Regions from separate parts of the Cellulosimicrobium sp. E-16 genome, predicted to be linked through region 4. Evidence: riboswitches for the same ligand, from Rfam matches in the RefSeq annotation. Region 4 holds a riboswitch; each other region holds the start of a gene.
What was found. A riboswitch is a leader RNA that binds a small molecule or an ion and turns the genes downstream of it on or off. The one in region 4 is predicted to bind thiamine pyrophosphate.
Positions count from the first base shown of each region.

Region 1: another riboswitch for thiamine pyrophosphate. It lies ahead of ACN9MS_RS05960 (FAD-dependent oxidoreductase); the one in region 4 lies ahead of thiD (bifunctional hydroxymethylpyrimidine kinase/phosphomethylpyrimidine kinase).
Region 2: another riboswitch for thiamine pyrophosphate. It lies ahead of ACN9MS_RS18075 (thiamine ABC transporter substrate-binding protein); the one in region 4 lies ahead of thiD (bifunctional hydroxymethylpyrimidine kinase/phosphomethylpyrimidine kinase).
Region 3: another riboswitch for thiamine pyrophosphate. It lies ahead of tenA (thiaminase II); the one in region 4 lies ahead of thiD (bifunctional hydroxymethylpyrimidine kinase/phosphomethylpyrimidine kinase).

Region 1 is NZ_CP183974.1:1,355,875-1,363,603, reverse strand. Features, by position in the region: gene ACN9MS_RS05980 (hypothetical protein) at 1-709, opposite strand, end outside; gene ACN9MS_RS05975 (glycosyltransferase family 4 protein) at 953-2,113, shown strand; gene guaA (glutamine-hydrolyzing GMP synthase) at 2,117-3,730, opposite strand; gene thiE (thiamine phosphate synthase) at 3,774-4,502, opposite strand; TPP riboswitch at 4,555-4,634, shown strand; gene ACN9MS_RS05960 (FAD-dependent oxidoreductase) at 4,639-6,024, shown strand; gene thiS (sulfur carrier protein ThiS) at 6,030-6,263, shown strand; gene ACN9MS_RS05950 (thiazole synthase) at 6,372-7,115, shown strand; gene ACN9MS_RS05945 (ThiF family adenylyltransferase) at 7,221-7,729, opposite strand, start outside.
Region 2 is NZ_CP183974.1:4,112,292-4,120,020, forward strand. Features, by position in the region: gene ACN9MS_RS18070 (ABC transporter permease) at 1-1,563, opposite strand, end outside; gene ACN9MS_RS18075 (thiamine ABC transporter substrate-binding protein) at 1,631-2,707, opposite strand; TPP riboswitch at 2,790-2,894, opposite strand; gene ACN9MS_RS18080 (ATP-binding protein) at 3,065-4,315, shown strand; gene ACN9MS_RS18085 (ABC transporter ATP-binding protein) at 4,541-5,392, shown strand; gene ACN9MS_RS18090 (ABC transporter permease) at 5,392-7,729, shown strand, end outside.
Region 3 is NZ_CP183974.1:3,551,201-3,558,929, forward strand. Features, by position in the region: gene ACN9MS_RS15600 (ClpP family protease) at 1-150, shown strand, start outside; gene ACN9MS_RS15605 (ClpP family protease) at 150-755, shown strand; gene ACN9MS_RS15610 (DUF6882 domain-containing protein) at 775-1,665, opposite strand; gene ACN9MS_RS15615 (helix-turn-helix domain-containing protein) at 1,765-2,208, opposite strand; gene tenA (thiaminase II) at 2,374-3,126, opposite strand; TPP riboswitch at 3,117-3,241, opposite strand; gene ACN9MS_RS15625 (VOC family protein) at 3,331-4,257, shown strand; gene ACN9MS_RS15630 (alpha/beta hydrolase) at 4,254-4,898, shown strand; gene ACN9MS_RS15635 (VOC family protein) at 5,026-5,421, shown strand; tRNA gene ACN9MS_RS15640 (tRNA-Leu) at 5,428-5,501, opposite strand; gene ACN9MS_RS15645 (NAD(P)/FAD-dependent oxidoreductase) at 5,643-7,127, opposite strand; gene ACN9MS_RS15650 (hypothetical protein) at 7,324-7,729, opposite strand, start outside.
Region 4 is NZ_CP183974.1:2,057,755-2,065,483, forward strand. Features, by position in the region: gene thpR (RNA 2',3'-cyclic phosphodiesterase) at 1-616, shown strand, start outside; gene pheS (phenylalanine--tRNA ligase subunit alpha) at 964-2,088, shown strand; gene pheT (phenylalanine--tRNA ligase subunit beta) at 2,088-4,709, shown strand; gene ACN9MS_RS09070 (SDR family oxidoreductase) at 4,706-5,581, shown strand; gene ACN9MS_RS09075 (YceI family protein) at 5,828-6,502, shown strand; TPP riboswitch at 6,586-6,680, shown strand; gene thiD (bifunctional hydroxymethylpyrimidine kinase/phosphomethylpyrimidine kinase) at 6,673-7,641, shown strand; gene ACN9MS_RS09085 (hypothetical protein) at 7,676-7,729, opposite strand, start outside.

The DNA.
Region 1 (7,729 bases), 700 kb from region 4:
TGGTGTCGGGCGACGCGGCCGGCGACACGCCCGGTGCGGACGGGGTGCCCGTCCCCGGCGCGCCGGTCGGCTCGACCGGCGTCGCGGCCGCGCGGGCCTCGGCACCGGGCGTCGAGAGCGCGGACGTGCGGCCCGGCGCCTCGACCGGGCGTGCCGGCTCCGGACGGACGGGCGGAGCCGTCGGCGAGGGTTCCGCGTGCGCGGGCGCGACGTGGCGCCCGGCGTCCGACAGGTCGCCCGACGACGTGTACGCCCCCGGCGTCTCGACCGCGACGCTGGGGCCGCCCGCGAGCCGCCGGAGGGCGATCCCGACGAGGATGAACAGGACGCCGAGCCCCATGACGAGCAGGCACACCCCGAACGCGACGACGGACGTGAACAGCGACGCCCGCAGGAACGACGCCGTCATGACGGTCTGCCGGGTCGGGTCGTCCTGGTCGAGCTCGGCGTACGTCTGGCCGCCGCTCGCCTCGAGCGCGTGCTTGTTGATGACCTCGGCCTGCGCGTACGCGGTGAGCGGCCCGTTGACGTGGCGGCCCGCCAGGAACGACGCGTCGTCCGAGACGGTGATCTCCTCGGCGGACAGCTGGTTCGCCACGACGATCCAGGTGCCGATGCCCGCGAGGAGGAGGACGATGCCGGCGATGATCGACACGAGGCCAATGCCCCGCGCCCCCTTGGCCGGAGTGACGGTGACGGTGCTCGACATGGCGCGTTCTCCCCTTCGTCAGGACCCACCTGCTGCCGCTCCGCGGGCGGTGACCCGCGGGCGCGGGACCGCCGCAGGGCGGTCGAACCACCCATACGGGACCCACGGTAGCGACGACGACGACGGACCGCGCGGCGAACGCCCACCTCAGGGCGCCGCGCCGCGTCCCCGGTCCGGCCGCGGGACCGGTGCGCGATCGGACCGGCCGCTGCCCGCCCACGCCGGGATGGGAGGATGCCGTCCGTGCGCATCACCCACCTGACCGACTGCTACCTGCCCCTGCTCGGCGGGATCGAGACCCAGGTCGCGCGCCTCGCGCAGCAGCAGGCGGCTGCCGGGCACGACGTCGCGGTCGTCTGCACGACCCCCGCCCGCCCGGGCGCGCACGGCGTCAGCGCCGAGCGCGACGGGGACGTCACGGTCCACCGCCTCGCCGCGCGCGTCCCGGGCGGCTACCCCGTGCACCCGCGGGCGCCGCACCACGTGGCGCGGATCCTGCGCGCGGACCGCCCCGACGTCGTGCACCTCCACATGGGCGTCCTCACGCCCTCGACGCAGGCGTCCCTGCGCACCGTCGTGCGCGCGGGACTGCCCGCCGTGCTCACGGTGCACAGCGTCTGGGGCGGGGCGGAGAGGGCGTTCGCCGGGCTCGACCGCGTCGTGCGGTGGTCGCGCTGGCCCGTCCTGTGGTCGGCCGTGAGCGAGCTGACGGCGGCTCCGCTGCGCCGCATCGTCGGCGACCACGGCGAGGTCGTGGTGCTGCACAACGGCCTCGACCTCGACGCGTGGCGCGTGCCGCGCACCGAGCGCGCCGAGCGCATGGAGGGCGCCGCCGTCCACGTCGTGGCGGCGACGCGGTTCGCGCCGCGCAAGCGCGTGCTGCCGCTCCTCGAGGTCGTGCGCGACGCCGTCGCACGCCTCCCCGAGGGCGCGCTCCACGTGACGCTCGCGGGGGACGGCCCCGAGCTGGCCGACGCACGGCGCTTCGTCGCCGAGCACGGGCTGGGGTCGGTCGTGTCGCTCCCCGGCCGCCTCGACGCGACGGGGCTCAAGCGGCTCTACGCGCGCGCCGACGTGTTCGCCGCGCCCGCCGTCGAGGAGGCGTTCGGCATCGCGGCGCTCGAGGGCCAGGCGGCCGGGCTCGCCGTCCTCACCCGCTCGCAGTCGGGCGTCGCGGAACGCCTCACGGACGGCGTCGACGCGCTCGTCGCGGACGACGACGCCGGGCTCACCGACGCGCTCGTGCGGCTCGCGACCGAGGACGGCCTGCTCGACCGGATCGTCGCGCACAACCGCGACGTGCCGTCGTCGGCGGGCTGGCCGCGCGTGCTCGCCGACGTGGAGGCAGCATACGAACGGGCCGCGACGATCGCCGTGGATCGTCGGGCCCGTCCGTCCCGCTAGGGGTCACTCCCACTCGATGGTGCCCGGGGGCTTGCTCGTCACGTCGAGCACGACCCGGTTGACCTCTGCCACCTCGTTGGTGATGCGCGTCGAGATGACGGAGAGCACGTCGTAGGGCAGGCGCGTCCAGTCGGCCGTCATCGCGTCCTCGGACGAGACGGGGCGCAGCACGATCGGGTGACCGTAGGTGCGGCCGTCGCCCTGGACGCCGACCGAGCGCACGTCGGCGAGCAGCACGACGGGGCACTGCCAGATCTCGTTGTCCAGCCCCGCCTTGGTCAGCTCCTCGCGCGCGATCGCGTCCGCGGCGCGCAGCGTCTCCAGGCGGTCCGCCGTGACCTCGCCGACGATGCGGATGCCGAGGCCCGGGCCGGGGAACGGCTGGCGGGCGACGATCTCCTCGGGCACCCCGAGCTCGCGGCCGACGGCCCGGACCTCGTCCTTGAACAGCGTCCGCAGCGGCTCGACGAGCGAGAACTGCAGGTCGTCGGGCAGCCCGCCGACGTTGTGGTGGCTCTTGATGTTCGCCGCGCCCTCGCCGCCGCCGGACTCGACGACGTCCGGGTACAGCGTGCCCTGGACGAGGAACTTCACCTCGGCCCCGTGCTCGCCCGCGTCCTCGACGATCTGGCGCGCGGAGTCCTCGAACACGCGGATGAACTCGCGGCCGATGATCTTGCGCTTGGTCTCGGGGTCGCTGTGCCCCGCGAGCGCGGTGAGGAACCGCTCCTTCTCGTCGCGGATCACGAGGTTCACACCGGTCGCCGCGACGAAGTCGCGCTCGATCTGCTCGACCTCGCCCGCGCGCATGAGCCCGTGGTCGACGTGCACGCACGTGAGCTGGTCGCCCACCGCGCGCTGGACGAGGGCCGCCGCGACCGCGGAGTCGACGCCACCGGAGAGCGCGCAGATGACGCGCGCGTCGCCGACCTGGGCGCGGATCGCCGCGACCTGGTCCGTGATGACGTTGCCGGGCGTCCAGTCCGGGGCGAGCCCCGCGCCCTCGTAGAGGAAGTGCTCCAGCACGGTCTGGCCGTGCGCGGAGTGCTTGACCTCGGGGTGCCACTGCACGCCATAGAGGCGGCGCGACGTGTCCTCGAACGCCGCGACGGGCGAGCCCGCCGACGTCGCGAGGACCTCGAAGCCCTCGGGCGCACGGTGGACCGCGTCGCCGTGGCTCATCCACGTGGTCTGGTTCTCCGGCGTGCCGTCGAGCAGCACGCCCGCGGCGCACACCTCGACCTCGGTGCCGCCGTACTCGCGCAGGCCCGTCTGGGCGACCTCGCCGCCGAGCGCCTTGGCCATGGCCTGGAAGCCGTAGCAGATGCCCATGACGGGCACGCCGGCCGCGAACAGGGCCGGGTCCACGAACGGGGCGCCGGTCGCGTACACCGACGACGGCCCGCCGGAGAGGATGATCGCGACCGGGTCCTTCGCGAGCATCTGCTCGACCGTGAAGGTGTGCGGCACGATCTCGGAGTAGACCTTGGCCTCGCGCACGCGGCGCGCGATGAGCTGCGCGTACTGGGCGCCGAAGTCGACGACGAGCACGGGCCGCGGGGTCGCGGCGACCTCGGCGGTGGTGGGGGTGTCGGGAGCGGTGGCGGGTGACGTCACCGGTCCAGGATAGTCGCCGCCCGGCGCGGTCCCGTCCCGCGTCTCAGGCGCCGGTGCGCTCCGTGGCTCGCTCGGTGACGCGCTCGACGATCCGGTCGCGCAGCGCCCGCGCCGCGGCCTCGGGGTCGCTCGCCTGCGTGATCGCCCGCACGACCACGACGCGCGTCGCCCCGGCGTCGAGCACCGCGTCGAGCCGGTCCGCGTCGATCCCGCCGATGGCGAACCACGGGGTGCGCGGCCGCGTCGCGGCGACCGCGCGCAGCAGGTCGAGCCCGACGGCGGCGCGCCCCGGCTTCGTCGGCGTCGCCCACAGGGGGCCGACGCAGAAGTAGTCGACGTCCGGGTCGGCCTCGGCGGCGGCCGCCTGGTCGGCCGAGTGCGTGGACCGGCCGAGCACCGGCGCGGCGCCGAGCAGGGAGCGCACCGCGGGGACGGGAAGGTCCCCCTGGCCCATGTGCACCACGGGCGCGGCGGCCAGCCGTGCGACGTCGGCCCGGTCGTTGACGGCCCACAGCGCGCCGTGCTCCGTCGCGACCCGTGCGACGAGCTCCTGGAGCTCGAGCTCGCGCGCGACGTCGAGCGTCTTGTCGCGGAGCTGGACCGCGTCGACCCCGCCCGCGAGCGCCGCCCGCAGGAAGTCCTCGAGGTCGCCGCGCTCCTCGCGCGCGTCGGTGCACAGGTAGAGGCGCGCGTCGGCGAGGCGGGCGCGTGCGGCGTCCGGAGCCGGCGGGGCGGGGGTGGCGGGAGGAGTGGCGAAGGTCTCGGTGCTCACCCGCCGGAGCCTAGCGGCGGCGCGTCCCGGGCAGGCGGTACTGTGGCCGACAGCACGGGAGCCCCGCACGGGGCTGAGAGGGCGTCGGAGCCGACCGTCGAACCTGATCTGGGTCATGCCAGCGAAGGGAGCGCGCATGCACACCCCTGTCCGTCCTGGGGCCCGCCCGCCGGGACCCGGTCCTGCCGTGCCCGACGGCGCGCGCGACCTCGTCGTCGTGGGCGGCGGGATCGTGGGGCTCGCCGTCGCGTGGCGCGCCGCGCGCGCAGGGCTGAGCGTCACGGTGCTGGACCCGTCGCCGGGCGACGGCGCGACGCACGCCGCCGCCGGGATGCTCGCCCCGGTCACGGAGGCCGACTTCGGCGAGGACGACGCACTCCGCCTGCACCTCGCGGCCGCCGCGGCGTGGCCCGGCTTCGCGGGGGACCTGCGCGCCGCGACCGGCGCCGACGTCGGGCTGCGCACCGCGGGCACCCTCACCCTCGCGTACGACGCCGACGACCTCGCGCTGCTCCGGCGCGTCCTCGCCCTCCACGCGGCGCACGGCCTCGCGTCGCGCGAGCTCACCGTGGCCGACGCCCGCAGGCGCGAGCCCTATCTCGGCCCGCGGGTCGCGGGCGCGGCCTGGGCCCCGGCCGACCACGCGGTCGACCCGCGCGCGACGCACGCCGCGCTGCTGAGAGCGCTGCTCGGCGCGCCCGGTGGCGTCCCCGGCGCGGGCTCCCGACCGGGGACGCTCACGGGGACCACCGGTTCCGGGGTACGTGCCGTCGTCGTGCGGGCATCGGCGACGCGGCTCGCGCTCGACCCGGCCGGGCGGGTCGTGGGCGTGCACGACGACGCGGGCCGGCTCCACGCGGCGGGTGCGGTCGTCGTCGCGGCGGGCTGGAGGTCCGGCGCGCTGCTCGCGGACGTTCCGGGCGTCGTCGTGCCGACGCGGCCGGTCAAGGGGCAGACCCTGCGCCTCGACGCCGGGCCTGACCTCGCGCTCGAGCACGTGGTGCGCGGGGTCGTGCAGGGGCGGCCGGTGTACGTCGTGCCGCGCGACCCGGTCCCGGACGGACCGCGCGCCGGGCACCGGGAGGTCGTCGTCGGCGCGACCACCGAGGAGAACCCCGACGACCGCCGCGCGACCGCGGGCGGCGTCTTTGCCCTGCTGCGCGACGCACGCGCCCTCCTGCCCGGGATCGACGAGGCCGAGCTCGTCGACGTCACGCCCCGGGCACGCCCCGCGACCCCGGACAACCTGCCGCTCGTCGGGGCGACCGTGGTGCCCGGCCTGCACGTCGCGGCGGGTCACGGACGCAACGGCATCCTGCTGGCGCCGCTCACCGCCGACGCGGTCGTCGCCGGCCTCACCGGTGCCGCGCTCCCGGCCGACGCCGCCACCGCCCTCTCCCCGACCCGCACCGACCGCTTCGCCGAACCCGGGGTTGTCCCCCGGTTCGCGTCGGATCCGGGGAACAACCCCGGGTTCGACGTCGGCCGGTCGGCCGCCTTCTCCACGACGACACCGAGGTGATCCCCGTGACCGCACCTGCTCCGACCGCGCTCGTCAACGGCGAGCCGTACCCGCTCGCCGCCCCCGTGCACCTCGAGCAGCTCGTCGCGGCGCTCGTGCCCGCGTACGTCGCCGACGGGACGCCGCAAGGCGTCGCCGTCGCCGTGGACGACGCCGTCGTGCCGCGCGGCTCGTGGGCGACGACCGTCGTCGCGCCCGGCGACCGCATCGAGATCGTCACCGCCGTCCAGGGCGGCTGAGGAGGACCCGTGACCACGACCGACATCTCCCGCGCCCCCGCGAGCCGACCGTCGGACGGCGACGACCCGCTCGTCGTCGCCGGCACGGCCATCGGGTCGCGCCTCGTCATGGGCACCGGCGGGGCGGCGAACCTGCTCACGCTCGAGGACGCGCTCGTCGCGTCCGGCACCGCGTTGACGACCGTCGCGATGCGCCGCGTCGCCGTGCGCGCCGGCGGCGAGGCGAGCCCCGACGCCGGGATCTGGGCGCTCCTCGCGCGCCTCGGCATCCGCGCGCTGCCCAACACGGCCGGGTGCTTCTCCGTGCGCGAGGCCGTGCTCACGGCGCACCTCGCGCGCGAGGCGTGCGGCACCGAGTGGGTCAAGCTCGAGGTGATCGCCGACGACGTCACGCTCCTGCCCGACCCCGTCGGCCTCGTCGAAGCCGCCGAGCAGCTCGTGCGCGACGGGTTCGTCGTGCTGCCCTACACGAACGACGACCCGATCCTCGCGCGCCGGCTCGAGGACGTGGGGTGCGCCGCCGTCATGCCCCTCGGCGCGCCGATCGGCACCGGGCTCGGCATCCTCAACCCCCGCAACATCGAGGCGATCGCGGCCGCCGCCCGCGTGCCGGTGATCCTCGACGCGGGGATCGGGACGGCGTCCGACGCCGCGCAGGCGATGGAGCTCGGGTGCGACGGCGTCCTGCTCGCCACCGCCGTCACGCGCGCCGCCGACCCCGTCCGCATGGCGCACGCGATGCGCCTCGCCGTCGAGTCGGGCCGCCTCGCCGCAGGCGCCGGCCGCATCCCCCGCCGCGAGGGCGCCCTCGCGAGCTCGTCGCCGGACGGCCGCCTGGACCTCGCCCTCTGACGCCGGCGACCAGGCCACCCCGGGCTTGCCGAACAGGCCGTCCTGGCTCGTCAGCCGGCCGGGACGCGCCACCACCACCTGTTCGGCGCGTTGGGGGCGCGCGGCCTAGGTGACCGGGGAGGCGGCCGCGAGGGCGTCGAGAAGAGCGGGGACGCCGCCGACCACGGAGCGGGCGTCGATCCCCGCGGCGCGGGCGACGTCGGCGACGCGGGCCGAGCGGGCGCCGACCGCGCACAGGACGAGCACCGTCCGGTCCGTCGGGAGGTCCGCGAGCGCCCCGGCGGGGTCGCCCGTGAGGAATGTCCCGCTCGGCACGAGGGTCGCGCCGGGGAGGGGGCGCACCTGCGCCTCCCAGTCCTCGCGCACGTCGAGCAGGTACGGCACCCGGCCGTCGTCGCCCAGCAGGGCCGCGGCGTCGTGCGCGGTGACGTCGCGCTCCCCCGCGACCGGCTGCGCGTCCGACGCCGCCGGGGCGAGCCCGCAGAACGCGGCGTAGGCGTCGTCGCCCGGCAGGAGCGCGGTGACGGGGTCGCGCGTCGGGTCGGCGCGCACGGTGAGCTGGCGCCACGAGAGGTCGAGGGCGTCGTAGACCGCGAGACGGCCGAGCAGCGTCG
Region 2 (7,729 bases), 2.1 Mb from region 4:
GGTCGCGCTGTCCGGACGCGCGAGGAACGACGTCGCGCCGAACTCCCCGAGCGAGACGGCGAACGCGAACCCGACCGCGAGGCCGAGCGAGCGGGCGGCGATCGGGCCGTCGACCGTGCGGAACACGCGCCCGGGCGCGGCGCCGAGGGTCGCGGCGGCCTCGCGCAGGCGCGGGTCGATCGCGCGCAGCGTCGGCAGGACCGTCCGCACGACGAGCGGGATCGCGACGACCGCCTGCGCGATCGGCACGAGCAGGCCGGACGTGCGCAGGTCGACGTCGAGGCCGAGCGGCCGGTCGAGCGTGATCAGGAAGCCGAACCCGACCGTCACGGCGGAGACCCCGAGCGGCAGCATGAAGACCGAGTCCAGCACGGAGATCGCCCGCCGACCGCCGCGCGACCGCGGGCGGCGGGACACGACGAGCGCGACGAGCCCGCCGATCACGACGGCGAGCACGGTCGCGAGCGCGGCGGTGCGCAGCGAGTTGCCCATCGCCTCCCAGACGGTGACGGACAGCGCGTTGCGCCCGCCCGTCGTGCCGAGGTTCGCGTAGTTGTCGAGGCCCCACCCGCCGCCGGGGACGCGGAACGAGCGCACGACGAGCGTCCCGAGCGGGAGCCCGACGAGCACGACGACCACGGCCGCGGTGAGCGCCGCGGGCGCGAGGTCGCCGGTCGGGCGGCCGTCGCGCCACAGGCGCAGCGGGTGCGCGGACGACGCCGAGGACGACAGGTTCAGGGCTCGCTCGCGCCGCGCCCGCGTGCGGTTCGCGACCGTGAGCGCCGCCGCGACGACCACGAGCTGCGCGACCGACAGCACGGCCGCGGTGCGCAGGTCGAGGAACTGCGTGGTCTGGATCCAGATCTCCGTCTCGATCGTCCCGTAGCGGATGCCGCCGAGCACGAGCACGACGCCGAACGCCGTCGCGCAGAAGAGGAAGACGATCGACGCGGCGCTCGCGATCGCGGGCGTCAGCGCCGGGAGCGTCACCGTGCGGAACGCGCGCCAGGGCGTCGCGCCGAGCGCCCGCGCCGCCTGCTCGGCGCGCGGGTCGAGGTGCTCCCACAGCCCGCCGACCGTGCGCACCACGACGGAGTAGTTGAAGAACACGAGCGCGACGACGATCGCCGCGAACGTCTCGTCGAGCCCCAGGAACCCGAGCGGGCCGCCCTGCACGAGCAGCGACCGGAAGGCGACGCCGACGACGACGGTCGGGAGCACGAACGGCACCGTGACGAGCGCGCGCACGACCCGCCGCCCGGGGAACCGGCACCGGTACAGGACGTACGCGCCCGGCACGCCGAGGAGCACCGAGAACGCCGTGCCGAGCACGGCCTGCCACAGCGTCAGCCCGAGGATGCGCCACGTCCGCGGCTGCGAGAACACCTCCGCGAACCCGGACAGGTCCAGGCCGCCGTCGTCCCCGACGAACCCGCGCGCCACGAGCGTGACGACCGGCCACGCGAAGAACACCCCGAGGAACGCGAGCGGCACCGCCGCCGCCAGACCCCACAGCACCGCGCGTCCGACGCCGCCCCGCCAGACCGCCCGGTCCCTCACCACGGCTCTCCCTCGCGCGACCACGGCTCTACCTCGCGAGGTCGAGCCGTGGTCGCTCGTGGACCGGGCGTCAGTCGACGACCGTCGCCGTCCATGCCTTGATCCACTCGTCGCGGTGCGCCGAGACGTCGGCGGGCGCGACCTCGAAGGGCTCGTCGGCGAGCGGCGCGAACTCGGCCCAGCCGTCGGGGAGCGCGACGGAGTCGTCGGCGGGGTACATGTACATCTGCCCCGGCACGTCGGCCTGGAACGCCTCGCTCACGAGGAAGTCCACGAGCTGCTGCGCGCCCTCGGGGTTCTTCGCGTTCGCGAGCACGCCCGCGTACTCGACCTGGCGGAAGCACGTGTCGAGCAGGGCCCCGGTCGTGGACGCGGAGCCGTCCTCGGTGAGCGTGAACGCGGGCGACGTCGAGTACGACAGCACGATCGGGCGCGGTCCGGCGCCCTCGGAGCCGGAGAAGTCGACGTAGTACGCGTCCGACCACCCGTCGACGACCTTCACGCCGTTGGCGCGCAGGTCGGCCCAGTAGTCCTCCCAGCCGTCCTCGCCGAACGCGCCGACGGTCGCGAGGAGGAACGCGAGACCGGGCGACGACGTCGCCGGGTTGGTCACGACGAGGAGGTCCTCGTACTCCGGCTTCGCGAGGTCCTCGAGCGAGACGGGCTCGGGGATCCCGGCGTCGGCGAACCACGCGTGGTCGACGTTGATGCAGACGTCGCCGAGGTCGACCGGAGTGAGCTCACCTCCGTCGCCCACCGCGTACCGCGCGGCCGAGTTGGAGAGGCCGTCCGGCGTGTACGGGTCGAGCACGCCCTCGTCGATCGCGCGCGACGCGAACGTGTTGTCGATCCCGAACACGACGTCGCCCAGCGGCGAGTCCTTGGTGAGGATGAGCTGGTTGACGAGCGCGCCGCCGTCGCCGGGCGCGACCTGCTCGACCGTGAGGCCGCTCTCCTCCTCGAACGCGGCGAGCACCTCGTCGCTCACGGCGAAGGAGTCGTGGGTGACCAGGGTGACCGTGCCCCCGGTGCCCGACGACGCGTCGTCGCCGCCGCTGCACGCGGCGAGCGCGAGGAGGGCGAGGGTCGTGCCCGCGCCGGTGACGAGGGACCGGGCCCGGCGGGTGCGGGCGGTCGTGCGCTGCATGTGTCCTCCCAGGACGTTCAGGAGGGGTCCACCGGCCCGCGCGACCCGCGCTGCGGCGAGCGCGGGCGACCGCACGAGCAGGTGATCGAGATTCCCGACTTCCTCCACCGGTGCTAACCGGATCAGGTTCGAGGGTCTGCGGTGGTCCGCACTCTCAGCTCCTCCAGGAGCTCCCCTGTCGTTCTCCTCGAGCCTACACCGGGAGAACGGCCCTGAGAGCAGCTCCGGCGCGGCGTCCGCGACAGCCGTCGCGGTCGTCAGACTCGGTACGACGGTGCCTCCCTCCTCGCGCAGAATGTCGATCAGACGTGGCGCAAAAGGTAGACTTTGAGCAGCGTAAAACATAGATTCTACGCTGTGAACAGGTATCTTGACCGCATCGCCGATCGCGAGCTCCGCGAGCGCATGGCCGCCATCGGCGCCGTCCTCATCGAAGGCCCCAAGGCGTGCGGCAAGACGGCGACCGCGTCGCAGGTCGCGTCCTCGTCGATCCGGCTCGACGAGGACGCGAACGCACGGTCCGCCGTCGAGCTCAACCCCGACGCGCTGTTCAGCGGACCGACGCCCATCCTGTTCGACGAGTGGCAGGTCGCGCCTGAGCTCTGGAACCGGGTACGTCGGCGCGTCGACGATCTCGGCGAGCGAGGGTTGTACGTCCTCACGGGATCGGCAACCCCCCGCGACGACTCGACGCGGCACTCTGGTGCAGGTCGCATCGGGGTGCTGCGCATGCGCCCGATGAGCCTCTTCGAGTCTCGGCACTCTCACGGCGAGGTGTCGTTGCAGGCACTGTTCGACGGCAACTCCCCTGTGTCGAAGGACTCCGGCCTGTCGGTGCCCGATCTCATGGAACGGATCGTCGTCGGGGGCTGGCCGAGCCTCCTGGGGGCGGCGGAAGCCGAGGCCAGGACGTGGCTCGCCGACTACCTGCGCAACGTCGTCGAGGTGGACGTTCCGGCGCTCGGCACACGCCGCAACCCGCGCGGAGTCCGGCGGCTGCTCACCTCGCTCGGTCGATCGGTGGCGCAGTCGCCGAAGCTCACCGCGCTCCGTGAGGACATCGGGGCCGACCGCGGCCCGGTCGCGGCCGAGACGTTGCACGCCTATCTGGACGCGCTCGACCGGCTGATGCTCACGGACGACTCCGCATCCTGGCAGCCGCACATGCGTTCACGCCTCCGCCTCCGGACCGCGCCGGTCCGCTACTTCGTCGACCCGTCGCTGGGCACCGCAGCGCTCGGCGTCGGGACCGCCGACCTGCTCGCAGACCTCAATGCAGCCGGCTACCACTTCGAAGCCATGGTCGTGCGCGACCTGCGCGTCTATGCCCAGGCGCTCGGTGGCGAGATCAGCTCGTGGCGCGACGAGAAGGGGAACGAGGTGGACGCTGTGGTCACCCTTCCCGACGGACGCTGGGGAGCGTTCGAGGTGAAGATGAATCCCGCGGCAGCGGACTCGGCCGCGGCGTCGCTGCTGAGGTTCGCGGCGAGCGTCGACGTGGACAGGCACGGTGAACCCGCGTTCCTCGGTGTGGTCACGAGCACGGGCTATGCAGGCCGACGCGCCGACGGCGTGCACGTTATCCCTGTCACGACGCTGGGGCCGTGACGACCGAGGAACGCTCCGACGAGCCGAAGCCGCACGGCGAACGTGGTCCAGCCGCTCGGCCTGTGCCCTGAGAGAACCCTGAGCCGTCTCCGGGGAAGCCTCGCGCCCCGACCAGGGGTGGCTCAGGGTCGTTCCCCGATGCCCGGCGAGAGTCCCCCGCGGGAGGGTCGGGACGACCGGGCCGGGAGCTCCGGACGGTCCGTCGACGCGGGAGGGGAAGGACCGATGAGCGGCACCGAGACGAGGGGCGCGACGACCACCGCGCCGGACGGGGCCACCGACGAGGCGGCAGGGCGGCCCGTGATCGCGACCGCGCGGGGCCTCCTGAAGACCTACGGGCGCGGCGAGGCGACGGTCCGCGCGCTCGACGGCGTCGACGTGGACCTCGAGCGGGGGCGGCTGACAGCGATCATGGGCCCGTCCGGGTCGGGCAAGTCGACCCTCATGCACTGCCTCGCCGGACTCGACTCCCCCACGGCGGGCACCGTCGTCGTGGACGGCGAGACGGTGTCGGCGATGAGCGAGCGGCGCCTGACGCGGCTCCGACGCACACGCATCGGATTCGTCTTCCAGTCGTTCAACCTCGTCCCGACGCTCACGGCGGAGGAGAACATCGTGCTGCCGCTGGCCATCGCGCGCCGACCGGTGGACCGCGAGTGGTTCGACCGCGTGGTCGACGCCGTCGGGCTGCGCCCGCGGCTCGGGCACCGCCCGGCGGAGCTCTCCGGCGGGCAGCAGCAGCGCGTCGCGTGCGCGCGGGCGCTCGTGTCCCGGCCGGCGGTCGTGTTCGCGGACGAGCCGACGGGCAACCTCGACTCGCACGCCGCGGCCGAGGTGCTCGGCTTCCTGCGCGCCTCGGTGGACGACCTCGGCCAGTCCGTCGCGATGGTCACGCACGACCCCACGGCGGCGTCGTACGCGCACCGTGTCCTGTTCCTCGCGGACGGTCGCCTCGTGACCGAGCTGCGTGACCCGACGCCGCAGGCCGTCCTCGACACGCTCGGCGCCCTCTCTCCGGCGGCGACCGCGGGCGCCCACGCCGCCGACCCGGCGCACGAGCCGGCGGCCGTCCGGTGATGGGCCGGATCGCCCTGCGCGGCGTGCGCGCGCACGGCGCCCAGCTCGTGCTCTCGGTGCTCGCGGTGACGATCGGCGTCGCGTTCGTCACCGGCACGTTCGCGCTGCGCGCGATGCTCGCGTCGACGTTCGACGGCATCGTCGCGTCGTCGATCCAGGCCGACGCGTACGTGCGCGGCGCGACCGCCGCGGGGTCCGCCCTCGAGTCGTCGTCCGCGCAGCTCGGCGGGGCCCGCAGCCTCGTCCCGGCGGACCTGGCCGGGACGCTCGACGCGCGCGACGACGTCGACCTCGCGCTCGCCGAGGTGAGCGGCCCCGCCGTCCTCGTGGGCGCCGACGGCACCGCGGTGCTGAGCACGCAGGCGCCGAGCATGGCGGTCGGCTACGACCCGCGCGACCCCGGGCCGCGCGTGGTCGACGGCCGCGCACCGGAGAGCGCCGCCGAGGTCGCGCTCGAGTCCGCGACGCTCGAGGCGTCGGGCCTCGCGGTGGGCGACACGACCGACGTCGTGCTCGGGGACGAGGTGCGCCCGGTGCGCGTGGTGGGCGAGCTCTCGCTGTCCGCGCCGATGGCGGGCGCGACGATCGTCCTGCTCGACGCGGCGACCGCGGCCGCGACGTACGCGCCGGACGGCATGGTGCCGTCGATCGCCCTGTACGCCGCCGACGGTGTCTCCCCCGACGCGCTGCGCGACGCCGTCGCGACCGCGCTCCCCGGCGACACCGAGGCCGTGACGGGTGCCGACCTGCGCGACGAGACGAGCAGCGCCATCGCCGACCAGCTCGGCTTCGTCTCGACGTTCCTGCTCGTGTTCGCCGCGCTCGCGCTGTTCGTCGGCACGTTCATCATCACCAACACGTTCGCGATGCACGTGCGCCGCCGGACGCGCGAGCTCGCGCTGCTGCGCGCGGTCGGGGCGTCGCCGGCCCAGGTGTTCACGTCGGTGCTGGGACAGGCCGCGGTCGTCGGGGCGGTCGGGGCGGTGCTGGGCGTCGCGGCCGGGTTCGGGCTCGCCGAGCTCGCGCGGGCCGGGCTCGGCGCGGTGGGCATGGAGCTCGCCGGGTCGCTGCCCGTGACGACGGCCGGGATCGTGGTCCCGCTCGTCGTCGGGGTCGTGGTGTCCGTGGTGGCGGCAGCCCTGCCCGCGCGGCACGCGGCGCTCGTCCGGCCCGTCGAGGCCATGCGGGCCGACGTCGTGCGCCCCGCCGGTCCGGGCGTCGCCCGGGTGGTCGCGGGGACGCTGACCCTGCTCGCCGGCACCGGGCTGGTGGTGGGCGCCGCGGCGGTCGGGAGCGGCGGGGCACCGCTCCTCGGCCTCGGCGCGGTCGGGGTGATCGCGGGCGTGCTGCTGCTCTCCCCGCTCGCGGTCGGCCCCGTGCTGGGCGTCCTCGCCGCGCCGTTCGTCGCGCTGGTCCGACCCCTCGGCGGGCTCGCGCGCGGCAACGTCACGCGCCAGCCGCGCCGCACGGCCGCGACCGCCGGGGCGCTCGTCGTCGGCATGGCGCTCGTGTCGACGACGTCGGTCCTCGCGCTCTCGGCACGCGAGTCCGTGACCGGCATCGTCGACGAGGAGACGGCCGCCGACCTCGTCGTCCGGTCCGCGACCCCGTACCTCCCGGAGGGCGTCGCGGCCGACGTCCGCGCCGTGCCCGGCGTCGCGTCCGCCGACCTCACGACGTACGGGCAGGTGGTCGTCGACGACGAGCCGCAGCTCGTGGTCGGGTTCCCCGCCGAGGGCTTCGGGCGCTCGGTCCGCACGACGGCGGTCGAGGGCGACCTCGGCGCGTACGCCCGCGGGGAGGCCGCCGTCATGGAGGACGCGCTCGACGAGCACGGCTGGGCGCTCGGCGACGTCGTGACGATCGCCGACCCCGCCCGGCCCGACCTCCCGGCCCACGACGTCCGCATCGGCGCGGTGATCGCCTCCCACGCGTTCTCCGTCGACATGCTCCTGCCCCCGGACGTCGCCTCCGCGGTGGGCGCGACGACCCCCGAGATGCTGTTCCTCGACGCCGAGCCGGGCGCCGACCTCGCGGCCGTCCGCGACGGGGTGACGGACGCCGTCGCGCCGTACGTCGTGGCGAGCGTGCTCGACGCCGACGAGTTCGCCGGGGAGGTCGCGGCCCAGGTCGAGTCGATCCTCGCGATCGTCTACGCGCTGCTCGGCCTGTCCGTGCTCGTCGCGGTCCTCGGGATCGTCAACACGCTGGCCCTGTCCGTCGTCGAGCGGACGCGCGAGATCGGTCTCCTGCGCGCCGTCGGGCTGGGGCGCGCCCAGCTCGCCACGACGATCGTCATCGAGTCCGTGCTGGTCGCGGTCTTCGGGACGGCCGTCG
Region 3 (7,729 bases), 1.5 Mb from region 4:
GGGCAGAGCGTCGAGACCATCGCGGGCGACTCCGACCGGGACCGCTGGTTCACGGCGCAGCAGGCGCTCGAGTACGGCATGGTCGACCGGATCGTCGAGTCCGTCGACGACGTCCGTCCCGCCCGTGCGGCCCGGAAGGTGGGCCTGTGATGGCGAGCTACACGATCCCGACCGTCGTCGAGAAGACCCCGCTCGGGGAGCGCGCGTTCGACGTCTTCTCCCGCCTGCTCTCGGAGCGCATCGTCTTCCTCGGCACGGAGATCGACGACGGCGTCGCGAACGTCGTCATGGCCCAGCTCCTCCACCTGGAGTCCGACGCCCCGGACCAGGAGATCGGCCTGTACATCAACTCCCCCGGCGGCTCCGCGACCGCGCTCATGGCGATCTACGACACGATGCAGTTCGTCCGCTGCGACGTGTCGACCATCTGCATGGGCCAGGCAGCGTCGGCCGCGGCGGTGCTGCTCGCGGCGGGGACGCCGGGCAAGCGGTTCGTGCTCGAGCACTCGCGCGTGCTGCTGCACCAGCCCTCGGGCGGGGGTGAGGGCACCATCTCCGACCTGTCGATCCAGGCCGAGGAGATCCTGCGGATCCGGTCCGAGACGGAGGAGGTGCTGTCCCGCCACACGGGACAGACCGTCGAGCGCCTGCGCGCGGACACCGACCGCGACCTCGTGCTCACGGCGCGCCAGGCCGTCGAGTACGGCGTCGCGGACGCCGTCGTCACCTCGCGCAAGCTCGCCGCGGCCGCCTGACCCGGGGCGCGCGCTGGCCCTACCCGCGTCGTCGGAACCACGACCGACGACGCGGCTCCGGCGCGGGCTCCGCCGGGCCCGGCTCCGTCGCAGACGTAGCCTCCGCCGGTCCCGGCACGTCGAGGGCCACCGGGTCGACGGCGGTGTCCGCGTCGGGCGCGCCGGCGTCTGTCGGGCTCGACGCGGGATCGTCGACCGGCTCGCTCGCGCGGCGCGCGGTCGCCTCGATGCCGCCGATCCGCCCGTGCTCGTCGAACCGGACGATCACGCTCCCGTCGGGCAGGGTGAGCGCCAGCGCGCCGTCGTCGTCCGTCGTCTCGAGGCCACGTGCGGCCGCGTAGGACGCGACCGCGCGGCGGTGGTCGACGACCGTGACGGACAGCAGACCCTCGCTCAGCACCCGCACGACGCGCAGCACGCTCGGCGCGGGCAGCGTGAGGCCGTCGCCGTCGAGGAGGAACCACGCGCGCGTCCCGCCGCCGACGGGCGCGCTGTAGTGGGTCCAGGAGCCGGTGACGGCCTTGGCCGCGAGCGCGAGGCGGTACGGGAGGTCGTCGGTGAGCGGCAGCTCCGCCTCGGTCGCCTCGCGCAGGCCGGTCTCGCGGGTCTTCTCGGCGGCGCGCAGCACGTCGTCGGGGAAGCCGTTGACGTTGTTCCACGCCCACATCCAGCTCCCGGGGCCGGGCGCGGCCGTGCCGAGGAACTGGAGCCGGCACGTCGTCGTCTCACCGCCCGCCGCGGTGAAGGTGAACGTGCCCTCCGCCATCTCGGCGCCCCACGCGTCGTCACCGTGGTGGTCGGCGAGGTGGAGCTGGTGCTCGTGCGAGAGGAACGCGGCGTCGTCGACGAGCTCCTGGAGGGCCGGGGCGGTATGCTCTGCCGTGCCGTGCGCGGTCTGCGGCTCCGTCATCCCTCGACGGTAGCCGCGCGCCTCCCGCCGCACCGGGGCACGACACGCGGTGCTGACCACGTACCCGTCGGGTGCGTCTCGACCCCGGGGTCACGCGGCTCAGGCCGCGAGGAGCAGGACGTCGGCGGCGCGCGCCGTCGGGTGCGCCGCGAGCGTCGTGGTCGCGATCGTGGTCCGCGCGACCGGGAGGTCGCGTACGGGCTCCCCGGCGGGGGCGGGGTGGCGCGGCGCGGAGAGCGCGCCGCGCTCCCGCACGGACGAGAGCACGCGCACCGGGGCGACGGGGCGCAGCTCCTCCCCCGTGCGGGCCACGAGGTCCACGAGGCGCAGGCCGAGGGCGCCGCAGACGGCGGCCAGCACCTCGGACGACGCCTCCTTGCGGCCGCGCTCCACCTCGGACAGGTAGGCGGTGGAGACGCGCGCGGAGGCCGCGACGTCGACGAGGGTGCGACCCTGCGCGAGCCGCGCCCGCCGGAGGATCCCGCCGATGACGTGGCGCAGGAGCGGCTCCGGCCGGCCGCCCTCCCGGGAACGGGGGCTCACCGTCGGTCTGCTCGGCACTGCGATCGGCGCCGGGCCCGGCGCCGCGCTCGTCGCGTCCATGCGGTCACGCTACCCGCGCTCCCGCCCGGGTGCCGAGGCACCCGGGCGGGGATCTGCTGCTGGCGTAAGGCCCGACGTCGGGCGCTCACCGGTCCGGGAGGGGCGTCACCACCGCTCGAGCGACCACGCCATCTGCCAGAACCGGATCTCGTGCCGGCAGCTCAGCTCGAACGCACGCTCCATGCGCGCGCGCTCCGCCTCGCCCGCGTCGGCGGCGAGCGCGTCGAGGCGTGCCCGGAGGTCGTCCAGGACGCCCTCGGTGCGCTCGGCGGCGTAGAACTCCCACCAGCCCGCGAGCGGGTGGTCGCCCCCGATCGCGCCGGGCGCCGTCGCCCGCTCGGCGAGCCAGAACCGCCGCGCCGACCAGATGTAGGTCCACGGGCACGGCAGGAGCGCGGCGAGCAGCACGCCGAGCGAGTCGCGGCCCGCGGCGAGCATGTGGTCGACGTAGGCCTGCGCGCTCGGGGCGAGGCGGCGCGTCTGCGCCTCCTCGTACGTCACGCCGAGGAAGTCGCACATCGCGTGGTGGGCGTGCGCCTCGTCGTCGATCAGGAACCCGGCCTTCTCGTGGAAGTAGGCGGCCCACGACCGGTCGGGCGCGAGCGCCATGCCGAGCCCGTAGCAGCGCAGGTAGGCCGTGAGGTACTGGTGGTCCTGGCCGACGTAGTGCCGCACCGCGGCCGGCTCGACCGACCCGTCGCGCAGCCCGGCGAGGAACGGGTGGTCGTAGAACTCGTCGAAGAGGTGCGCGTACCGGCGGGCGAGGTCGACCGTGAAGCCGGTCTCCCCCCTCCGGACGAGCGCGGTCGGGTCGTCCGTGCGGACGGGGTTCACAGTGATGGCAGCAGGCGTCGTCATGCCCACGTTCCTCCGCTCGTGCTAGCGAGATCAGGTTCGACGGGTCCGGGCGGCCGTACCGCTCGTCTCAGTCCCTCGGCCCGGCTGCCCGGGCGGGACGCCCCGCGTGGTTCGTCGCGACCCTAGCAAGGAAGGACCCACCGCGTCGGGAGCATCCGTCGCGGTGTGGGAATATAGTTGTAGCGACAACAAGTTGGAGCAGACATGACCACGAGCACCCCGGGCGCGCCGACCGACCGCCTCCTGTCCCCGTCCACGAGCATGGACGCCGTCACGCTGCGCGTCGGCGACCTCGAGCAGATGACGTCCTACTACACGGGCGCGTTCGCGCTCGCGCCCCTCGAGGAGCGCTCGCGCGGCACCGAGGTGCACCGCGTGCTCGGCCGCGGCACGACGCCCATGCTGCGCCTCGTGCACACGCCCGGGCTGCCCGCCGTCGACCGGCGCCAGGCCGGCCTGTTCCACACCGCGTTCCTGTTCGACGACGCCGCGAGCCTCGCCGCGACCGTCTACCGCGCCGCGCAGGACCGCCGGGGGTCGTTCGTCGGGTCGAGCGACCACCTCGTCAGCGAGGCGTTCTACTTCACCGACCCCGAGGGCAACGGCGTCGAGCTGTACACGGACCGCCCGCGCGAGACGTGGGTGCGCGAGCGCGGGCAGATCGTCATGGCGACCGAGTTCCTGGACCCGAACGCCTACCTGCGCGCGAACCTCTCCCAGGACGCCGTCGACGCGGGGCCCTCGCTCGCCGGGCGCGTCGGGCACGTCCACCTCCAGGTCGGCGACATCGCGACCGCGCGCGACTTCTACGTCGACGCCGTCGGGTTCGAGGCCACCGTCACCGAGTACAGCGGCGCCCTGTTCGCGTCCGCGGGCGGGTACCACCACCACGTCGCGATGAACGTCTGGAACAGCGCGGGCGCCGGCCCGCGCGCCGCGAGCCTCGGGCTCGGCGACGTCGCGATCACCGTGCCCGGCCGCGAGGACCTCGACGCGCTCGTCGCCCGCCTGCGCGCCCGCGGGCTGCAGCACGCCGACGACGGTCGCTCCGTCGTCGTGCACGACCCGTGGGGCACGCGCGTGACGCTGGCCGTCCCCGGCACGACGACCGACGAGCTGCTCGCGCGATGAGCGCACCGGCCACCCTCGTCGCGGTCCGGTCCGACACGGAGCCGACGAGCCCGCACGCGGGGGGCGCCGTCGTCGTCCTGCTGCACGGGTTCGGCTCGCACGAGCACGACCTCGCCGGCCTCGGCCCGCACCTCGGTGCGCCCTGGGTCTCGCTGCGCGCCCCGCTCGCCCTCCCCCACGGCGGGTTCGCCTGGTTCCCGATCGCCACGCCCGGCGACCCCGACCCGGAGCCCGTGGCGCGCGCCACCGAGGCGGTCTGGGACTGGGTCGACGCCGAGCTGGGCCCCGAGCGGCAGGTCGTCCCCGTCGGGTTCTCCCAGGGCGGGCTCATGGCCACGCAGCTCCTGCGGACCCGCCCCGAGCGTGTCGCGGCGACCGTGCTCCTCGGCGGGTTCGTCCAGGCCGCGGAGCAGCCCGCCGACGCCGCGCTCGCCGCCTCCCGACCGCCCGTCTTCTGGGGCCGCGGCGCCGACGACCGCGTCATCGCGCCGCACGCGATCGACCGCACGGCCGCGTGGCTGCCGGGCCGCTCGACGCTCGTCGAGCGCGTGTATCCGGGCCTCGCGCACGGCGTCGACGCGCGCGAGCTCGCCGACGTCCGGGCCTTCCTCGACGACTCCGTGGGCCACGCACCGGACTGAGACCGGTCCGCGCGGCCCGGACGGCGGCGCTGAGGCGGCGCTGAGCGCGCGCGCCCCGGGGCGCGCGCTCGGCGTCGGGCGCGCACGATGGGAGCACCCCTGCCCAGCGCACCGAGGAGCCAGGCCGATGTTTCGCAGCCTCTTCCCGATCCTCACCGTCGCCGACCTCGACCGGTCGCTCGGCTTCTACCGCGACCTGCTGCGCGGGACGGTCGAGTACGCGTTCCCCGCGGACGGCCCGCCGGTGTACGTCAGCGTGCGCGTGGGCGGGTCGCCGCTCGGCCTGGGCCAGGGCGACCCACCCCCCGCGGACACCCGGGTCGTCCTGTGGGTGTACGTCGACGACTGCGACCGGGCTGTCGAGCACCTCGCGGCGGCGGGCGTCCCGGTGCTCGAGCCGCCGACGGACCAGCCGTGGGGCGAGCGCGTCGCGCGCGTGCAGGACCCGGACGGCACGGTCGTGATCCTGGGCCAGGAGGCCGCGCCACCGCCCGAGCCCGAGGGCCCGACCGGGCTCTCGTGACCTGGGTGCCCCCACCGGGACTCGAACCCGGAACACGCCGGGTTTAAGCCGGCTGCCTCTGCCAGTTGGGCCATGGGGGCGCGGCCCGAATCTACCGCGCCCCGAGCGCCGATCCGGCCGGGACCCGGCCGCGGAGTCGCGGGACGCGACGAGGGGCGAGCCGCGCGCGGCTCGCCCCTCGTCGTCGGGCCCGGTCTGGGGTCGCCGACCCCGGACGCCGGTCAGGAGGCCTTGGCCGGAACCTTCTCGTCGGCGTCGGCAGAGACGCCCGCCTCGGCCGCGGCGGCGGAGCCCTGCGCGGTCTGCTTGACCGGCTCGCCGTCCTTCTTGGGCGGCACCGACGCGGCGCGGAACTCCGCGCGCGGGTCGTGCAGGGAGCCGAGCGACACGAGCTCGCGGCCCAGGAGGAACTGCCCGATCCAGCCGATGAAGATGCGGATCTTGCGGTTGCCCGTAGGCATCGCCATGACGTGGTAGCTGCGGTGCATGAGCCACGCGAGCACGCCGCGCAGCTTGAACACGCCGAACAGCTCCGCGACGCCCTTGTACAGACCGAGGGACGCGACCGTACCGACGCTCTTGTGGCGGTACTCGACCGGCTTCTCGCTGTGCAGCTCGAGCGCGAGGTTGTCCGCGAGGCGCGTGGCCTCGCGGATCGCGTGCTGCGCGTTCGGCGGGCAGAACTTGCCTGGGTTGAGCACGTCCGGGACGGCGGCGCAGTCGCCCGCGGCCCACGCGTTCGGGACGACGTTGCCGTCGGCGTCCGCGACCTGGAGCGTCGGGAGCACCGTGACGCGGCCCATCTTGTCCACGGGGAGGTCCGAGGCCTCCTTGATGACCGGGTTCGCCTTGACGCCCGCGGTCCACACGATCGTGTCGGAGTCGAACTCCACGCCCGTCGACGTGACGACGTGCCCGTCGACGCACGACGACAGGAACGTGTTGAGGTGGAACTCGATCCCGCGCTTCTTCAGCTCCTCGAGCGCGTAGCCCGCCATGGGCTCGCTGAGCTCCGGCAGGATGCGCCCAGCGCCCTCGATCATGACGAAGCGGAGGTCCTTCTCCTCGATCGTCGCGTAGTTGCGGGTCGCGTAGCGCGCCATGTCCTCGATCTCGGCGATCGCCTCGACGCCCGCGAACCCGCCGCCCACGAACGTGAACGTGAGCATGCGGCGGCGCAGGGCCTCGTCCCACGTGGACGACGCGACGTCCATGCGGTTGAGCACGTGGTTGCGGACCGCGATGGCCTCCTCCACGTTCTTGAAGCCGATCGCGTTCTCCGCGAGCCCCGGGATGGGCAGCGTGCGCGACACCGAGCCGAGGCCGACGATCAGGTGGTCGTACGTGACCGAGTAGTCGTCGCCCTCCTCCGGGTGGATCGTCACCTGGCGCTTGGCGTGGTCGATCGAGACGACCTTGCCCTGGAGCACGTCGACGCCCTTGAGGGCGCGGCGGTGCGGCGCGACGACGTCGCGACCGTCGATCGAGCCCGCGGCCGCTTCGGGGAGGAAGGGCGCGTACGTCATGTACGGGCGCGGGTCGACGACGACGATCGCCGCCTCGCGGCGACCGAGCTTCTTGCGCAGTCGGCGCGCGGCGTACAGACCCACGGAGCCGCCGCCGAGGACGACGACGCGGGGCACCTTGCGGGGCCGCGGCGAAGCGGTCTGGGCACGGCTGACCGAGGTCAGGTCATTCTGAGGCATGGTTCCAGAGTATTACCGGTTGCGGCACAGGCGAGCCGGAGCGTCCGCCAGACGGGCGTGACGCGCCCCACGCTCGGCGTCTCGACGGGGCAGACGCGACATTCCACGCGACGCCGCGGTCGCCGAACCCGGGATCGCTCCTCACGACGCCCCCCGCTGAGGAGCGATCCCGGGTTCGGCATCGGTCAGCCGATCGTCAGCCGATCGCACCCAGGACGGGGGTCGGGCCCGTCGGCTGCGTGCCGCCCGCGGGCGGGGTCGGTGCGGGCTCGGGGGCCGTGCCCTCGGCCGGGTCCGTCTCGTCGCCCGACGGCGCGGGGCCGCCCTGGTCGCCCGCGTCACCCGTGCCCGGCTCCTCCGTGCCCGACGCGGCCTCGCCCGGGCCCACGCTCGACGGCACGGCGGTGGGCGCCTTGAGGAACGGCCACGGCATCTCGTGCGTGCGCGTCCCCGTCGCCGGGACGGGACGCCCGTCTCCGTCGGCGTACTCGACGTCCTCCTCCGAGACCGCGCGCAGGGGGTAGACGTTCCAGCGCTCGCGACCGTCCGTCGAGAGCGTCGGCTGGAAGTACCACGACCCCTCGACGTCCGGGACGGCCCAG
Region 4 (7,729 bases):
CCACCTCGCGCTCGCGCTCTCGGGTGCGCAGGCCCAGGAGGCGCGTCGGCCCGACGGCGCCCCGCTGGTGCGCTGGACCCCGCCCGAGCTCTGGCACGTGACCGTCTCGTTCTTCGGGTCGGTCCCGGACGGGTCGGTGCCCGACCTCGCTGCTGCGCTCGCCCCGGTCGCGCGCGAGACCCCGTCGCTGTCGTTGCGCCTGCGGGGCGCGGGCGTCTTCGACCGGCGCGTGCTGTGGGTCGGCGTCGGGGGCCCGGACGCCGACGCGCTCCCCGGTCTCAGCGTGGCCGTGGCCGGGGCCGCCGGCGAGGTCGGCGTGCGCGTCGACCGACGACCGCGGCAGCGCGCCCACCTGACCGTGGCGCGCGCCGCCGCCGGGGCCCGGCAGGCTCGACGTCGTGCGCACGCGCGACGCTCCGGGGGAGGCGGCGCGGACGACCTCACCACCGGCGACCCGCTCGCCGGTCCGGCCGCGGCGCTGTCCGTCTACGCGGGCCCCGACTGGACCGCGCACGAGCTCCTGCTGCTCGAGTCGACGTCCGGCGACGCGTCGGGCCGGCGGGTGTACTGCACGGTCGAGACCTTCCCGCTGGCGGGGGCGGCCGCGCGCGGCTGACGACCGCGGCGTGGGGAGGACGGCGAGAGCCGACCACCGGACGGGCAGCGCCCGGCACCCGCACGACGGCTGTGCGAGGATGGCGGCCATGAGCATGCACGATGGTCGTCGATTTCCCGGGCCCGTCACGGGCCCGCGCGACTGACGCGTGCACACCTCCCGCCCGAGGCGGGACGGACCGGGCCGGGACGGGCGCCCTAGAATGACCGCGACGCGCGCACGAGCGCGCGCCCGTGCGCGCCCCGTGCGCCGCGCCCCGCGAGGCGGCAGCCGTCCAGGCCACCCTTGAGGTTCCTGCCCTGGTCGTCGCCCGCTCCCGCAGTCCCGCCCTCGCCAGGAAGGCACGCATGTCCAGCCCTGACGCCGACGTCGTCACCCCCGTCACGGGGGACGGCGGCCCGGACACCCCGACCGCTCCCTCCCCGCTCGACGCCGACGCGCTCCAGCGCGCGCTCGACGCCGCCCTCGCCGCGATCGCCGGGGCCGGCGACCTCGACGCGCTCAAGCTCGTGCGTACCGAGCACACGGGGGACCGCAGCGCCCTCGCGCTCGCGAACCGCCAGATCGGCTCGCTCGCGCCCGCCGACAAGAAGACCGCCGGCCAGCTCCTCGGCCCGCTCCGCGGCCGCGTGAACCAGGCGCTCGCCGCGCGCCAGGCCGAGCTCGAGGCCGAGCGCGACGAGCGCGTGCTCGTCGAGGAGGCGGTGGACGTCACGCTCCCGGTCGACCGCGTGCCGTCGGGTGCGCGGCACCCGTTGGAGACGCTCCAGGAGCGCGTGGCCGACTTCTTCGTCGGCCTCGGCTGGGAGATCGCGGAGGGCCCCGAGGTCGAGGCGGAGTGGTTCAACTTCGACGCGCTGAACTTCGGCGTCGACCACCCGGCGCGGCAGATGCAGGACACGTTCTACGTGGCCGGTACCGGCGGCTCCGAGGGTGCTGCGGCGCCGTCGAACCTCGTGCTGCGCACCCACACGTCACCCGTGCAGGCGCGCTCGCTGCTCGAGCGCGGCGTGCCGCTGTACGTCGCGTGCCCGGGCAAGACGTTCCGCACCGACGCGCTCGACGCGACCCACACGCCCGTCTTCCACCAGGTCGAGGGCCTGGCGATCGACGAGGGCCTCACCATGGCGAACCTGCTGGGGACGCTCGACGCGTTCGCGCGCGCCATGTTCGGCCCCGAGGCGCGCACGCGCCTGCGCCCGAGCTACTTCCCGTTCACCGAGCCGAGCGCCGAGATGGACCTGTGGTTCCCGCAGAAGAAGGGCGGGCCCGGCTGGATCGAGTGGGGCGGCTGCGGCATGGTCAACCCGAACGTGCTGCGGGCTGTCGGCGTCGACCCCGACGTGTACTCGGGCTTCGCGTTCGGCATGGGCATCGAGCGCACGCTCATGCTGCGTCACGGGATCGCGGACATGCACGACATGGTGGAGGGCGACGCGCGCTTCTCCGCCCAGTTCGGAACGGAGATCTGATGCCCTACGTCGCCATCGACTGGCTGGGCGACCACGTCGAGCTGCCGGCGGGGCTCACCGCCGAGCGGCTCGCCGCCGACCTCGTCCGCGTCGGCCTGGAGGAGGAGGCGATCCACGGCGCGGCCGTGACGGGTCCCCTCGTCGTCGGGCGCGTCCTGGAGATGACGCCCGAGCCGCAGAAGAACGGCAAGACGATCAACTGGTGCCTGGTCGACGTCGGTCCGGAGCACAACGTCGCCGAGATCAAGGGCGTGGACGCCGCCGACCTGCCGGCGGGCGGTGCGCGCGGCATCGTGTGCGGCGCGCACAACTTCGCCCCGGGCGACCTCGTGGTCGTCGCGCTGCCGGGCTCCGTCCTGCCGGGACCGTTCGCCATCGCGAGCCGCAAGACGTACGGGCACGTGTCCGACGGCATGATCTGCTCGCAGCGCGAGCTCGGGCTCGGCGAGGACCACGACGGCATCATCGTGCTGCCGCGGCTCGGGTACGCGGCCGAGGACCTGACCCCGGGGCAGGACGCGGTCGCGCTGCTCGGGCTCGGCGACGAGGTGCTCGAGATCAACGTGACGCCCGACCGCGGGTACGCGTTCTCCTACCGCGGCGTCGCGCGCGAGTACTCGCACTCGACGGGTGCGCGCTTCACCGACCCCGGTCTGCCCGGCTCGCTGCCCGCGCCGCCCCCGGCCGCGACGCCCGACGGCTTCCCCGTCGAGGTCGACGACGCGACGCCGGTCCACGGCGTCGTCGGGTGCGACCGCTTCGTCACGCGCGTCGTGCGCGGGATCGACCCCGCCGCGCAGACGCCCGCGTGGATGCAGCGCCGCCTCACGGCGTCGGGCATGCGGCCGATCTCGCTCGCGGTCGACGTGACGAACTACGTCATGCTCGACCTCGGGCAGCCGCTGCACGCGTACGACCTCGAGAAGGTCGCGGCCCCCGTCGTAGTGCGGCGCGCCGCCCCGGGCGAGCGGCTCACGACGCTCGACGACGTGGACCGCGCGCTCGACCCGGAGGACCTGCTCATCACCGACAGCCCCGACGGCGCGCGCGGCGCGCGCGTGCTCGGGCTCGCGGGCGTCATGGGCGGCGCCTCGTCGGAGGTCGGGCCCGAGACGACGGCGGTGCTCGTCGAGGCCGCCCACTTCGACCCCGTGACGGTCGCGCGCACGTCGCGCCGCCACAAGCTGTCGAGCGAGGCCGCGAAGCGGTTCGAGCGCGGGGTAGACCCGCTGCTGCCCGCGGTCGCGGCGCAGCGCGTCGTCGACCTGCTCGTCGAGCTGGGCGGCGGGACCGCGGACCCGGCCGTCAGCGACCTCGACCGCGTGACCACGCCCACCCCGATCCGCCTGCCCGTCGGCGAGGCCGAGCGCCTCGTCGGCGTGCCGTACACGCTCGAGCAGGTCGTCGGGACGCTCGGGGCGATCGGCTGCACGGTCGACGCGGACGACGCGGACGCCACGGGCGTGCTCGTGGTCACCCCGCCGTCCTGGCGCCCCGACCTCACGGAGCCGGCCGAGCTCGTGGAGGAGGTCGCGCGCCTCGTCGGCTACGACGAGATCCCCTCCCTCCTGCCCGCCGCTCCCGGGGGCCGGGGTCTCACGCGCGAGCAGCGCGTGCGTCGGTCGGTCGCGCGCGCGCTCGCCGAGGACGGCTTCGTCGAGACGCTGAGCTACCCGTTCGTCGGCACCGCGGAGCTCGACGCGCTGCGCCTGCCCGCGGACGACGCGCGCCGCCGTGCGCTGCGCCTGCTCAACCCGCTCGCCGACGACCGCCCGCTGATGCGCGCGGACCTGCTGAGCACGCTGCTGGAGACCACGCGCCGCAACGTCGGTCGGGGGCTGGGCGACGTCGCGCTCTTCGAGATCGGCCTCGTCACGCACCCGCGGCCCGACGCGCCCGCCGCGCCCGCGCTGCCGGGCGGGGTCCGGCCGAGCGACGACGAGCTCGCGGCGATCGACGCCGCGCTGCCGTCGCAGCCGCGCCACGTGGCCGGCGTCCTCGTCGGGCGCCGTGAGCGTGCCGGCTGGTGGGGTCCGGGTCGCCCGGCCGACTGGACGGACGCGCTCGGCGCGGCCCGCCTCGTCGCCGAGCGCGTCGGGCTGCGGGTCGGCACGGACGTGCGCGTCGTGGCCGACACGGCCCGCGCGCCGTTCCACCCGGGACGCTGCGCGCGCCTCGAGCTCGCGGACGGGACCGTCGTCGGGCACGCGGGCGAGCTGCACCCCAAGGTCGTCGAGAACCTGGGGCTGCCCGCGCGCGCGGTCGCGTTCGAGGTCGACCTCACCGCGCTCGTGGCGGGCTCGTCCGACGCGCCGGTGCAGGCGACGCCCGTCTCGGGCTTCCCCGCGGCCAAGGAGGACCTCGCGTTCGTGGTGGACGCCGACGTGACCGCGCAGGCGCTGCGCGACGCGATCGTCGACGGTGCCGGCGACCTGGTCGAGGAGGTCGCGCTCTTCGACGTCTTCACCGGCGAGCAGGTCGGCGCCGGGCGCAAGTCGCTCGCGTTCTCGCTGCGGCTGCGCGCCGCGGACCGCACGCTCACCGCCGACGACGTCGCGCGCGTCCGCGAGGGTGCCGTGACCGTGGCGCGCGAGCGCGTCGGCGCGGAGCTGCGGGCGTGAGCGCGGAGAGCACGGTGGCCGTCGCTCCCGCGCGGACGGCGCTCGTCACCGGCGCGTCGCGCGGCATCGGCCGCGCGATCGCCGTCGGTCTCGCCGCGGCCGGCCTCGACGTCGCGCTCCTCGCGCGCGACGCCGACCGGCTCGCGGGCGTGGCCGGGGAGATCGCGACGCTCGGGAGCGGTGCCGGGCGTGCGGTCGTCGTGGCGGCGGACGTCACCGACGCCGAGGCCGTCGCGGCCGCCGTCGCCGCGGCGGAGTCCGCGCTCGGGGGCGTCGACCTCCTCGTCAACAACGCGGGTCGGGTCGACGCCGAGGTGCCGCTCTGGGAAGCCGACCCCGACGAGTGGTGGGCGATCGTCGAGACCAACGTGCGCGGCCCGTTCCTCCTCGCGCGCGCCGTGGTGCCGGGGATGCTCGCGCGCGGCGGGGGCCGCGTCGTCGACCTCAACAGCGGCGCGGGCTCGCACGACATGGACGGCGCGAGCGCGTACAACGCGAGCAAGACGGCGCTCCTGCGGCTGGGAGCGAACCTCCACCGGTCCGGCCATGCGCGCGGGCTGCGCACGTTCGAGGTCTCCCCGGGCGTGGTGCAGACCGACATGACCGCGTCGATGGCCATGCACGAGGGCCGCACCGAGTGGACCCCGGTCGAGCGCACGGTCGAGATGGTCGTCGCGATCGCCCGGGGCGAGCTCGACGCGTTCTCGGGCGCGTTCGTCCGCGTGACCCACGACACGCCGGAGTCGCTGCGTGCCGCGGCGGACGAGGCCGCGGGCCGCGGGGACTCGCTGCCGGGCCCCGACGCGCGCCGGTTGCGCGTGACGCGCTGGGGCGCGGACGACCCCATGCCGGGAGAGCTCCCGGCTCGCTGACGTCGCGGCGACCGCCCTGCCGCCACCTGCCGCGTCGCAGGACCGTAGCGCCGCCCGACCTGTCCGGTCGGGCGGCGCTCGTGCGTTCGGGGTGGTCCTCCGAGGGTCGCGGCCAGAAGAAGCGAGGGGGAGATCACCCGTTACCTAGTTGAAACTTCATCCACTCATCGGGGATGCTGTCCTGGACACCTGACCAGTACCGGGCGGACACCGACGTCGCGGCTCGACGACGCCTGGGAGCGACGGATGACGACGGCACGCCCTGTCCGGCAGTGGAACGGCCTCACCGTTCCCGAGGCCGGCACCTACGCCCTCGACGAGGCGCACAAGCGCATCGGGTTCACCGGGATGCACATGATGGTGTCGCCCGTCCGGGGAGAGTTCACCCGGGCGAGCGCGACGATCCTGGTGGGCGAGGACCCGATCGCGTCGGCCGTGTCGGCGAGCATCGAGACGGCGAGCCTCACGACCCACCACGAGGAGCGCGACGCGCACCTGCGCAGCCCCGACTTCCTCGACGTCGACGCCTACCCGACGATCGAGTTCCGCAGCACCTCGATCGACTGGCAGGGTGAGCAGCAGGACCAGATCCTCGCGTGGGCGCGGCTGCGGAACCGCTCGCCCGAGCGCGCCGAGCTCGCGCAGGAGCGCGTTCAGCCCCGGGCCGCACAGGCGGGGCGGTTCCTCGTCAACGGACTGCTCACCGTCCGCGGCGTCACCCACCGGACGGTGCTGTCGATGCAGTACGGGGGCGCGCGCCGCGACCCGTACGGCCGGGACATCTTCGGCTTCCACGCCGCCGCCGAGATCGACCGCGAGAGCTTCGGCCTCGTCTGGAACGTGCTCCTCGAGACCGGTGGGTTCCTCGTGGGCAAGAAGATCGGCCTCGAGATCGCGGGCGAGGCGATCCACCAGGCCTGAGGCGTCCTCCGGGACGGGTCGCGCGCGCAGGCCGGCGCGGCGCGAGACCGAGCGCGGGTGTCCGGCACGCAGGACGTAGCATGACGAGCGACACGGGGTGCCCCGACGAGGGGCTGAGATGAGACCCGTCGAACCTGCTCTGGCTCGTACCAGCGAAGGGATGTCCGGCGATGACGCTCGCCCTGCCCCAGCACGACCCCGCACCCCGGCGCGAGAGCGCCCTCCGGCTCGCGGCCGGCCGCACGCCCGCTCCGGTCGTCGGCACCGGCGCCCGGCCCTCGCGGCCGCGGGTCCTCTCGATCGCCGGGACCGACCCGACCGGGGGTGCGGGCATCCAGGCGGACCTCAAGTCCTTCGACGCGCACGGCGCCTACGGCATGGCCGTCACGACGGCGCTCGTCGCGCAGAACACGCACGGCGTGCGGTCCGTGCACGTCCCGGGCCCCGCGTTCCTGCGCGAGCAGCTCGACGCGGTGTCCGACGACGTCGAGATCGACGCCGTGAAGATCGGCATGGTCGCCGACGAGGCGAACGCGCGCGAGATCGGGGCGTGGCTCGACGCGCTCGCCGCGGCCCGGTCCGACGGCGGGCTCCCGCCGCCCTGGGTCGTGCTCGACCCCGTCATGGTCGCCACGTCGGGGCACCGCCTGCTCGACCCGGGCGCGGAGCAGGCCGTGCGCGACCTCGCAGCACGGGCCGACGTCGTGACGCCCAACCTCCCCGAGCTCGCCGTCCTCGCGGGACGCGACGTCGCGACGACGTGGGACGACGCGCTGGCCCAGGCCGCGTCCTACGCGGCGGCGAGCGGCGCCGTCGTGCTGCTCAAGGGCGGCCACCTCACCGGAGCGACGTCGCCGGACGCCCTCGTCGTGCCGGTCGGTCCGTCCCCGGACAGGGCGCCGACCGTCACGACGTTCGACGCGGAGCGCGTGGACACTCCCCACACGCACGGCACCGGGTGCTCGCTCTCCGCCGCGCTCGCTGCCCTGCGCCCCCAGCGCCAGAGCTGGGAGGACGCGGCGCGCGAGGCCAAGGAGTGGCTCACCGGCGCGCTGCGCGGCGGGGCGGCGCTGCGCGTCGGGACGGGCCGGGGGCCGGTCGACCACCTGCACGCCTCGTCGCCGGTCGTGCCGCGCTGACCCACGGGCCGGGCGCGAGCTGCGGTCACGTCGGTCAGGCGCGGGCCACGTCCTCCTCGGCCGTCGCGTAGACGCACTCGTAGCCCGG